DNA from 2 places in the Paenibacillus sp. FSL H8-0079 genome. Region 2 is predicted to be linked to the other one. Evidence: predicted binding sites of a transcription regulator. Region 2 holds the regulator's gene; the other holds the start of a gene.
What was found. The regulator Rex, encoded in region 2, represses fermentation and respiration genes when NADH is low (regulators of the CRP and FNR family bind a similar motif). The targets are predictions, from matches to a motif close to TTGTGAAATATTTCACAA.
Positions count from the first base shown of each region.

Region 1: a site for Rex is predicted at 2,661-2,678, ahead of nirB (nitrite reductase large subunit NirB). Genes of this name have one in related genera too.

Region 1 covers NZ_CP150300.1:4,691,998-4,696,486, reverse strand. The annotation lists gene nirD (nitrite reductase small subunit NirD) at 1-85, opposite strand, end outside; gene nirB (nitrite reductase large subunit NirB) at 142-2,571, opposite strand; gene MHI06_RS21030 (metal-dependent hydrolase) at 2,847-3,554, shown strand; gene MHI06_RS21025 (hypothetical protein) at 3,793-4,113, opposite strand; gene MHI06_RS21020 (M42 family metallopeptidase) at 4,341-4,489, opposite strand, start outside.
Region 2 covers NZ_CP150300.1:4,088,863-4,093,351, reverse strand. The annotation lists gene dinG (ATP-dependent DNA helicase DinG) at 1-1,872, shown strand, start outside; gene MHI06_RS18165 (redox-sensing transcriptional repressor Rex) at 2,091-2,744, shown strand; gene MHI06_RS18160 (amidohydrolase) at 2,731-4,035, shown strand; gene MHI06_RS18155 (DUF5590 domain-containing protein) at 4,075-4,489, shown strand, end outside.

The DNA.
Region 1 (4,489 bases), 600 kb from region 2:
GGATTTCAACTACTCTTCCGATTCGTGGCAGGAATTCTTCAACTACTCCGGCAGGGAAGTAGGTGCCTGATTGTTTTGTCGTCATCTTAAACCACTCCTTATCTATTTAACATTCCGCCAGTATTGATCTTGCGTGCTTGTTTATGGACGAGCCGATACTTCGATACCATGGAACATTTTGCTTTGGCCTTCTTCATTGCGAATCGCTTTTTGCCAAGGTTCTTCAACATGCTCAAGTGCAAATTCAATCCGCTCCATCAACGCTTTACGTTCCTCAAGGTTATCGACGACAATCGAGCGAATATGCTCCAGACCCATGCGTTCCACCCACTCGGAAGTCCGTTCCAGATAGTTACCTGTCTCGCGGTAATATTGCATGATGGCTCCGCACAGTTCGATCAACTCTTCATCCGTTTTCACTTTGCATAGGGAATCAGCAAGTCTTGCTTTAATACCGCCGTTACCGCCGATAAAGATCTCCCAGCCGCCGTCGTTACCTACGATACCAATATCTTTTGTACATGCTTCTGCACAGTTCCGCGGACAACCGTTCACGGCATATTTAAACTTAGCGGGCAGATCCAGACGTTCGAATTTACGTTCGATGCGAGCACCCATGGCCATGGAATCCTGTGTACCGAAGCGGCAGAATTGGGAGCCGACACATGTTTTGACCGTTCGCAGCGATTTGGCGTATGCATAACCTGAAGGCATATCCAGTTCAGCCCAGACTTTAGTCAGATCTTCTTTTTTGACACCAATCAAGTCGAGACGCTGACCGCCAGTCACTTTGACTGCTTTCACATCATATTTGACGGAAACGTCAGCGATGCGTTTGAGGTCTGCTGGTGTAGTCACCCCGCCATACATCCGAGGTACAACCGTGTATGTTCCATCTTTTTGAATATTCGCGTTCATGCGTTCATTAACAAAACGGGATTCCTTCTCATCTTCGTGCGTATCCGGTGCAATCATGCCAAGGTAATAGTTGATAGCCGGACGACATTTGGAACAACCTTCAGGTTGGCTCCAACCGAGTACATTCATGACCTCTTTGGTTGTTTGTAATCCTTTTTCACGAATCTCGGCTACGATCTCATCTCGGCCCATAGAAGTACATCCGCATATTCCCTGTTTGGCACCACTGCTGAAGCCGTCTCCGAGCACGTATTGCAGAATTTGTTCCACAACTGGTTTACATCCACCACAAGAGCGGGTTGCACCGGTACAGGCTTTGATTTCATCTACAGTGGTAAGGCCCTGGTTTGTAATTACATCGACAATAGTTCCTTTGGTGACCCCGTTACATCCGCAGACGATCTCGTCCTCGGGCATCGTTTCAACAGAGGTTGCTTTCTTATGACCGCCGCAGCCTGTGCCCATGAGCGAACCGTACAATTCCTCGGTCATTTCGGTTTGATTTTTGATCAGTTTTTGCAATTCGGCAGAATCCGTAATGTCACCGAAGAGCACGGCACCGACCATTTTATTGTCACGAAGCAGAATTTTTTTGTAAGTCCGTTTCCAGTCATCTTTGTGCGAAATGACGGTGTGCTCTGGACTGTCGATGAATTCACCAGTTGAAAAGACGTCCACACCCGAAATTTTTAATTTCGTGGATACAACAGAACCTTCATAAGGAGCCGTTTCAACTCCGCAGATATGTTTCGCCAGAATCATACCTTGCTCGAATAATGGGGCAACGAGGCCATAACATACCCCGCGGTGCTCTGTACATTCCCCGACCGAATAGACATTCGCAAGTGAAGTCTGCATATAGTCATTCACGACAATACCCCGGTTCACTTCCATACCGCTTTCGCGGGCTACAGCCGTATTGGGTTTAATGCCTACAGCCATGACCACAAAATCAACATTGAGTACAGAATCATCAGCAAAACGAATCCCTTCGACCCGTTCGCCGCCCAGCAGTTCGGAAGTCTGCGCACCCATCTTGAATCGGATACCCTGACGTTCCAGTTCTGCCTTCAACATGGCTGAAGCTTGCGGATCAAGCTGACGTTCCATCAGATCCTGCATCAGATGCACTACGGTAACTTCCATGCCAAGTTGTACCAGACCTTTCGCAGCTTCAAGACCCAGCAGTCCGCCACCGATAACGGCCGCTCTTTTGTACTGTTTAGCAGCGTCGAGCATCACATTACAATCGGCGATATCGCGGAAACCAACGACACCTTCTTTGTCATGTCCCGGTACCGGCAGAATGAAGGAGTTGGAGCCAGTCGCAATGATGATTTTGTCATAAGTGAAGCGATTTCCATCCTCCGTAACGACCTCAAGCGTATCCGAATCAATTCGGGCTACAGTTGTTCCTGTATGGAGAGTAATACCATAATCCTCATACCAGTGGAGATCATTCAGCACGATGTCATCCAGTGTTTTGCTACCTTCCAACACATAGGACAACATAATGCGGTTGTAGTTAGGGTAGGGCTCTGTACCAAAAACAGTAATATCGAATCGCGAAGTTAATTTCAAAATTTGTTCAACCGTACTGATTCCTGCCATACCGTTACCAATGATAACGAGTTTCTCTTTTTTTCCGTTCATGTGTGTATGCCTCCTTGGATAGACGCTGTACATTACCAACAATTTTAGTGGTTTATATTTGAAATTATACAAGTAGTTGACGACAGTTTATGTGATTTAATTCACTAATAAAGATAGAAGAGTCATAAATATAATAGTGTGAGCCCCATCACAGAAAGTTATATTTTTTTCATACAAATAAGAAATGCGAACTATTGTTCTTATTTTGTTTTCGTTGTAAAATCGGAACTGGGCCATATATGTTCCCTATTTCTTCGAAAGGAAGTTTTTGCATCATGATGGGAAGATCCCACCTGATTATTGGGACAGGCGTATCGCTATCTGTTCTGCAGTTGGCTGGTATGCCGGTGACTGCGCCGGCAGTTACGGTTGCTCTGATTGGTTCGTTATTGCCTGACATCGATGAGCCGAATTCGCTGTTGGTATCGAGAGCTTTACCTAATAGTCTGATCAGGCTGTTACAGACGATTCTGTTGCCCACAGCTGTCTTCGTGTACTTTTATGTTCATGCCAAACCGTGGAACCTGTTGCTTGCGATTCTCATTGCGCTCGTATCATTTCTGCCCTCACGTTCGCTTCGCAAAGTACTGATGTTTGCGATTGGACTTGGGCTGGTCTTCTATGGTCACGCGTTCGCACCGTGGAACTTGATTGCAGGCAGTTTGTTAATGCTCTGCACCACACTGACTCATAGGGGACTGACTCATACTCTGTACGGAACCGCAATATGGGCGGGCTTGCTTTACAGCACGACCCAGCAGCAGGGACCGGAGATCTGGGTAGCGGGAGGTACAGCATATGCGATGCATCTGTTGGCTGATTCACTAACCAATCGGGGGATTCGTCCGTTACCACCGTTCAAGTGGCGCATACGGGTGAATCTGATGAGTACAGGAACCAAGCGTGGAGCCGTTGTGGAGAATGTCTGCATTGTGCTTACCCTTATTTTGGCCTGGATTGCATTCTCACCGCTATTTCTCTAGTCATCCAAAAACGCCAGTCCACTAAACTGTGGACTGGCGTTTACAACAGGTATGAAGTTCGTACTGCAATGGATTGTATTATCTGTGCGACGATTCAGGATTGAGAAGGTGCATCGGTAAGGCTGTCAATATCTGAAGATCCAAATACAAATAAAACAACGAGAATGACGATGATCAATAGCTCTGCGAACCCATTTCCATCAAAGTCAGACATCACTTCAACCTCATTTCTTGGCGTTTAGGAATTGATTCTCTGTTGGAATGCCCGTATCACATCATTCAATGTCATATCGCCACCGATCTCATCGAGGAATTGCACCAGTTTGTCTTGATTTGACGGTGTAACATTTTGAAGCGTTTTATATTGCCCGACCAATTCAACGACCAGTGTAGCTTCTCGAAACAACGTGACCGCATCCACTCTTAACTTCCCACTTACTAGTAATGCTGCAACGATAAGTTCCAGATTTCTTCCTTTAAGGTTGCCATTGAGAAGGGTGTTTGCGGCATTTGTTTTTTTGGAGCCCTTATTCGATTTTCCATTCCTTCCCACTGCCATAACAGGTCCCCCGCTGCTTGGTGTTTAATTCATCTTCCGTTATTGTATCTTATGTGTAATTTCCTATAATGTTCGGCCTATTAATCTACGTACGTTGAACTAAAGAATATTTACACTCGCCATTTCGATGACAGAATAGCCTTTCTGTGTAAATGTGTTCAGCTGATATCGTTGTGGATATAAAAAAAGAGACCTCCCGATATAATTAGGAGGTCTCTTGTCAATTATTACGCGTTATTAATTATGGTATTCATTGTTGTCCGATCCAGACCCTTCACCAGCTTCACAATCAGCTCTTTGGCTGCATCGTAGTCGTCTGTATGAATGATGGAAGAAGAGGTGTGAATATAACGAGCACAGATCCCAATAACCGTTG
Region 2 (4,489 bases):
ATTCCGATGCTGACCCAAGTGGTTCCGTTTCCGTTTAAGGCTGCTGTATTCAAAGGACGTGGACATTACTTGTGCCTGCGCAAATTTGAACACAAAATCAATAAACGTGAATTCGCCACACCGAAAGAGGATTATTTCACAGCCGCTCAGATGATCGTCTGGCTTACGCAGACTGAAACCGGAGATGATGAGGAACTTAACCTTAGCGGACGCGGTGGGGACTTCTGGGAGACGGTACAGAGCGAATCTGAGTCCTGTCTGGGAAGATCCTGTCCATGGTTCCGCAAATGTTTCTACCATCGCGCCAAACATGAGGCAGGGTTGTCTGACATCGTAATTACGAATCACTCCAAATTATTTACGGACGTCAAAGCAGCGCATCAGCTACTGCCAGCGTATGAGAGTCTTGTGATCGATGAGGCACATCATCTGGAGGACGTGGCTGGTAAGCATCTAGGAATGCATATGAAATATTTCACGTTGGTTCATACACTGACCCGTCTGTTTAAAGACAGTCGTAATGGTCAGCTGCCTATGCTTCGTTCGCAGTTATCCGGACATGAAAATTCGGTGCAATGGGGCTCCATGGTGGATCAGATGTTCCCGCTCGCTCTTGAGGTTAAGGAGCTATGGGATCGCATGAGTGAAGCTTTGTTCGGTCTGTTGCCTGAACGAAGTGATGCTTCACCGGGAGAAACAGGACAATTTTCCCTGCGTCTGAAGGCATCTCAAAAACCGGCCAAATGGCAGGAGTTGCAGGATTTGGAGAACCAAATCCATGTGACATTGGGCGATTTGGTTCGCAAAGGGGACAAATTGCTGCTTGAGGTAAAAGAAGATCAGGATGATTATCAATCGGATAGCCTGATCACGGATATTACAGGATTGCTGAAAGATCTGACCACGTTGAAGGAGAATCTACGTTTCTTCATGCGTATGGATGATGCCAAAACGGTGTACTGGATGGAAGCCAGCGGCCAGTTCCGCAGCAAATCTCTCCAGCTGTATGCTGTACCTGTAGATGTCAGTGCACAACTTAAGGATTTGTTTTTTGATAAAAAGAAAAGTGTTGTGCTTACATCGGCTACGCTCTCTGTGGATAAGTCATTCCAGTTCATGATCGAGCAGCTTGGTTTGCAGGAAGCCGCCGAGAATAATCGGCTATTAACGTCGATGCTGCCATCACCTTTCAACTATCGCGATCAGGCACTTCTGGTGATTCCACGTGATTTCCCGAGTGTGAAGGGCAGTGTGGGTGATGCGCACTTTGTCAATATGCTGGTGCAATCACTCGCAGAGACCGCAATTGCCACGCGTGGGCGCATGATGGTTCTGTTTACTTCATACAAGATGTTGCGACAGGTCTATGATCCGCTAAAAGAAGCTCTGTCTGGTAACGACATCTCGTTGCTAGGGCAAGGTGTGGACAGTGGAAGCCGCTCGAAGTTGACTCGCAGGTTCCAGGACGCCAAAGCTACGGTACTTTTGGGCACAAGCAGCTTCTGGGAGGGTGTAGATATCCCTGGTGATGCGCTGACGTGTCTAGCTATTGTGCGATTGCCTTTCCAGCCGCCGAATCATCCGTTGGTGGAAGCCAAGAGTGAGTTGCTCCAGGAGCAGAAGAAGAATCCATTCCTGAAGCTGTCTGTACCGCAAGCGGTCATCCGTTTCAAGCAAGGATTTGGCCGATTGGTGCGTACCGCGAAGGACAGAGGAATTGTGATTGTCTATGATACACGCGTAATTGAAGCGTACTATGGCAAATTCTTTTTATATTCATTACCTGGTCCCAAAATGGAGCACATGCTCACAGAGCAAATGGTTCCACGAATTACCGAATGGTTGGAAAAACCTGATAAAGAACAAGAATAATGGTTTTTTTGTTCGTTATATCATTGCATGACGCTACAGTTTGGCGTTAAACTTTATGAGATCTTTCCGTTTGCGAATAAAGCAGTTGCACGTAAGAACTTATAACCTAAATTACAAGGAGCATTCTGTATAAAAAGTCACTTCTATCTTTGAGTTTATACAGAATGCTCATCTTTTCATCTATTATTTTATCGTGGCCTTGGTAAGGGGGAGCAAGAATGAAATCGGATAAAATTTCGGAAGCGGTGGTACGACGTCTGCCTGTTTACTTGCGTTATTTGAGCGAGTTGCATCAGCGTGAGGTGGCTACTGTTTCTTCTCAAGAGCTTGGACAGAGGCTGGATCTGAATCCGGCCCAAATTCGTAAAGACCTGGCTTACTTCGGTGATTTTGGTCGTAAAGGGATCGGGTATGATGTATCCTATTTGATCGAGAAAATTCGTCACATTCTCAAAATTGATCAGCAAATTAATGTAGCTCTGGTGGGCGCGGGTAACCTCGGACAGGCCTTGTCCAACTACAACGCGTATCTGAAAGACAACATGAAGATTGTTGCTGTATTTGATGCATATGGACCGAAGATTGGTAGTCAAATCAACAGTTTGACGGTAAAACCAATGAATGAATTGACGGAAGCAGTGAAAACGGATAACATCCGCATCGGCATTATCACGGTTCCGGATACGGAAGCCCAAAATGTAGCCGATCAACTTATTGAATCGGGAATTGAAGCGATCCTCAATTTTGCACCAACAATTCTAAAAACACCGCCGCATATCCGCATTCATCATGCTGACTTTACGACGGATCTGCTTAGTTTGGCCTATTACTTGGAGACTGGAAAGGACGACGAGGAAGATGACAACAAATAGATGGGTAATTCACAACGGCAAATTTGCCGTAAATGAAGGCGCAACATGGAATGTGGTTCAAGGCTATATGGTTGTTGAGAATGACAAGATTGTGCATATTGGTGAGACATTGCCGGATGGAGACGAAAATTGTACCAAAGTGGATGGAAAAGGACTGTTCTTCCTGCCGGGTCTGATCAATACGCATGGTCATGCAGCGATGTCGCTGCTCAGAGGTCATGGAGACGATCTTGCGCTGCAAGTATGGTTGCAGGAAAAAATGTGGCCGATGGAAGCGAAAATGACTTCACAAGATGTATATTGGGGAACTTCGCTATCGGTGCTTGAAATGTTGAAAGGCGGAACTACCGCTTTCCTGGACATGTATGATCACATGGATCAGGTTGCCAAAGTGGTGGAGCAATCCGGCGTTAGAGCAGCACTGGCACGTGGTGTAATCGGGCTGTGCTCGGAAGAAGAACAATTGCGGAAGCTGGAGGAGTCGGCTGCGTTTGCGCGTGAGTGGAATGGACAGGCAGATGGTCGCATTACAACCGTAATCTCCCCACACGCACCATATACATGCCCTCCAGACTACATAGAGAAGCTTGTACAGGTGGCGAACGACCTAAACCTTCCCCTTCATACTCATATGTCGGAAACGCTTCGTGAAGTCGAGCAGAACGTGGCTGATTATGGACTGCGTCCTGTGGCACATCTGGAGAAACTGGGCTTTTTCTCCCGTCCATCTCTGGTTGCACATGCGGTGCATCTGAATGACGAAGAGATCGAGATTCTGGCCCGTCATGATGTGGCTGTGTCCCATAACCCGGGAAGTAACCTGAAACTGGCTTCCGGTGTTGCTCGTGTACCCGCTTTGCTGAAAGCAGGAGTTACCGTGTCACTCGGAACAGACGGACCGGCAAGCAACAACAATCTGGATATGTTCGAGGAAATGAGACTCGCTGCATTGATCCACAAAGGCGTGTCTGGTGACCCGACGGCAGTACCAGCAGGCGAAGCGTTATTACTTGGAACGTCATATGGCGCCAAATCCATCTTCTTGAACAATACGGGAGCGCTTCAGGTTGGCATGAAGGCTGACTTTATCGCCCTGGACATTGAACAGGCACATTTCTATCCACATACAGACCTGATCTCACATACGATCTACTCGGCTTCTGCCAAAGATGTGGAGCATGTATGGGTGGATGGAAAACAAGTGGTGAAGCATGGCGAATGTCTGACTATGGATGAAGAGCGCATTTTGCGTGAGTCTCAATTGGCATTTGATGGTCTGCTTGCTCGTTAATTACAGGACAGCGCATCATAGGGAAAGGAAGTTCGGCTTTTGAAGAAAAAAAAGAAGTGGATATGGATTTCGCTGCTTGCACTGGTTCTGATTCTGTTTGGACTTCAGCGTTATTACGTCTATGTCACGCAGGATCAGCGCAAGGAAGAAGCGCTCGCCATACAGGCAGCACAGGAGCAACTGGGCATTACATCCTATGATGAATTGCGAAAGTATATCTGGGGAGATAAAGAAGGCTCTGACAACATCTACTGGACCCTGATCGGTAAAAATAAGGATAACCAGGATGTCATGGTCTGGGTTAAATTCGATGAAAACAATCAACCTGCCACAGGAGCAAATGCTATACACAGCGAACTGCTGCAGAATGGTATGACCGAAGCGCAGATCCGCAATCGTTTCAGTTCTGAAGTTCCTGCGGGTGAGATTAAGCGAATCATGCCCGGAGTTGTGA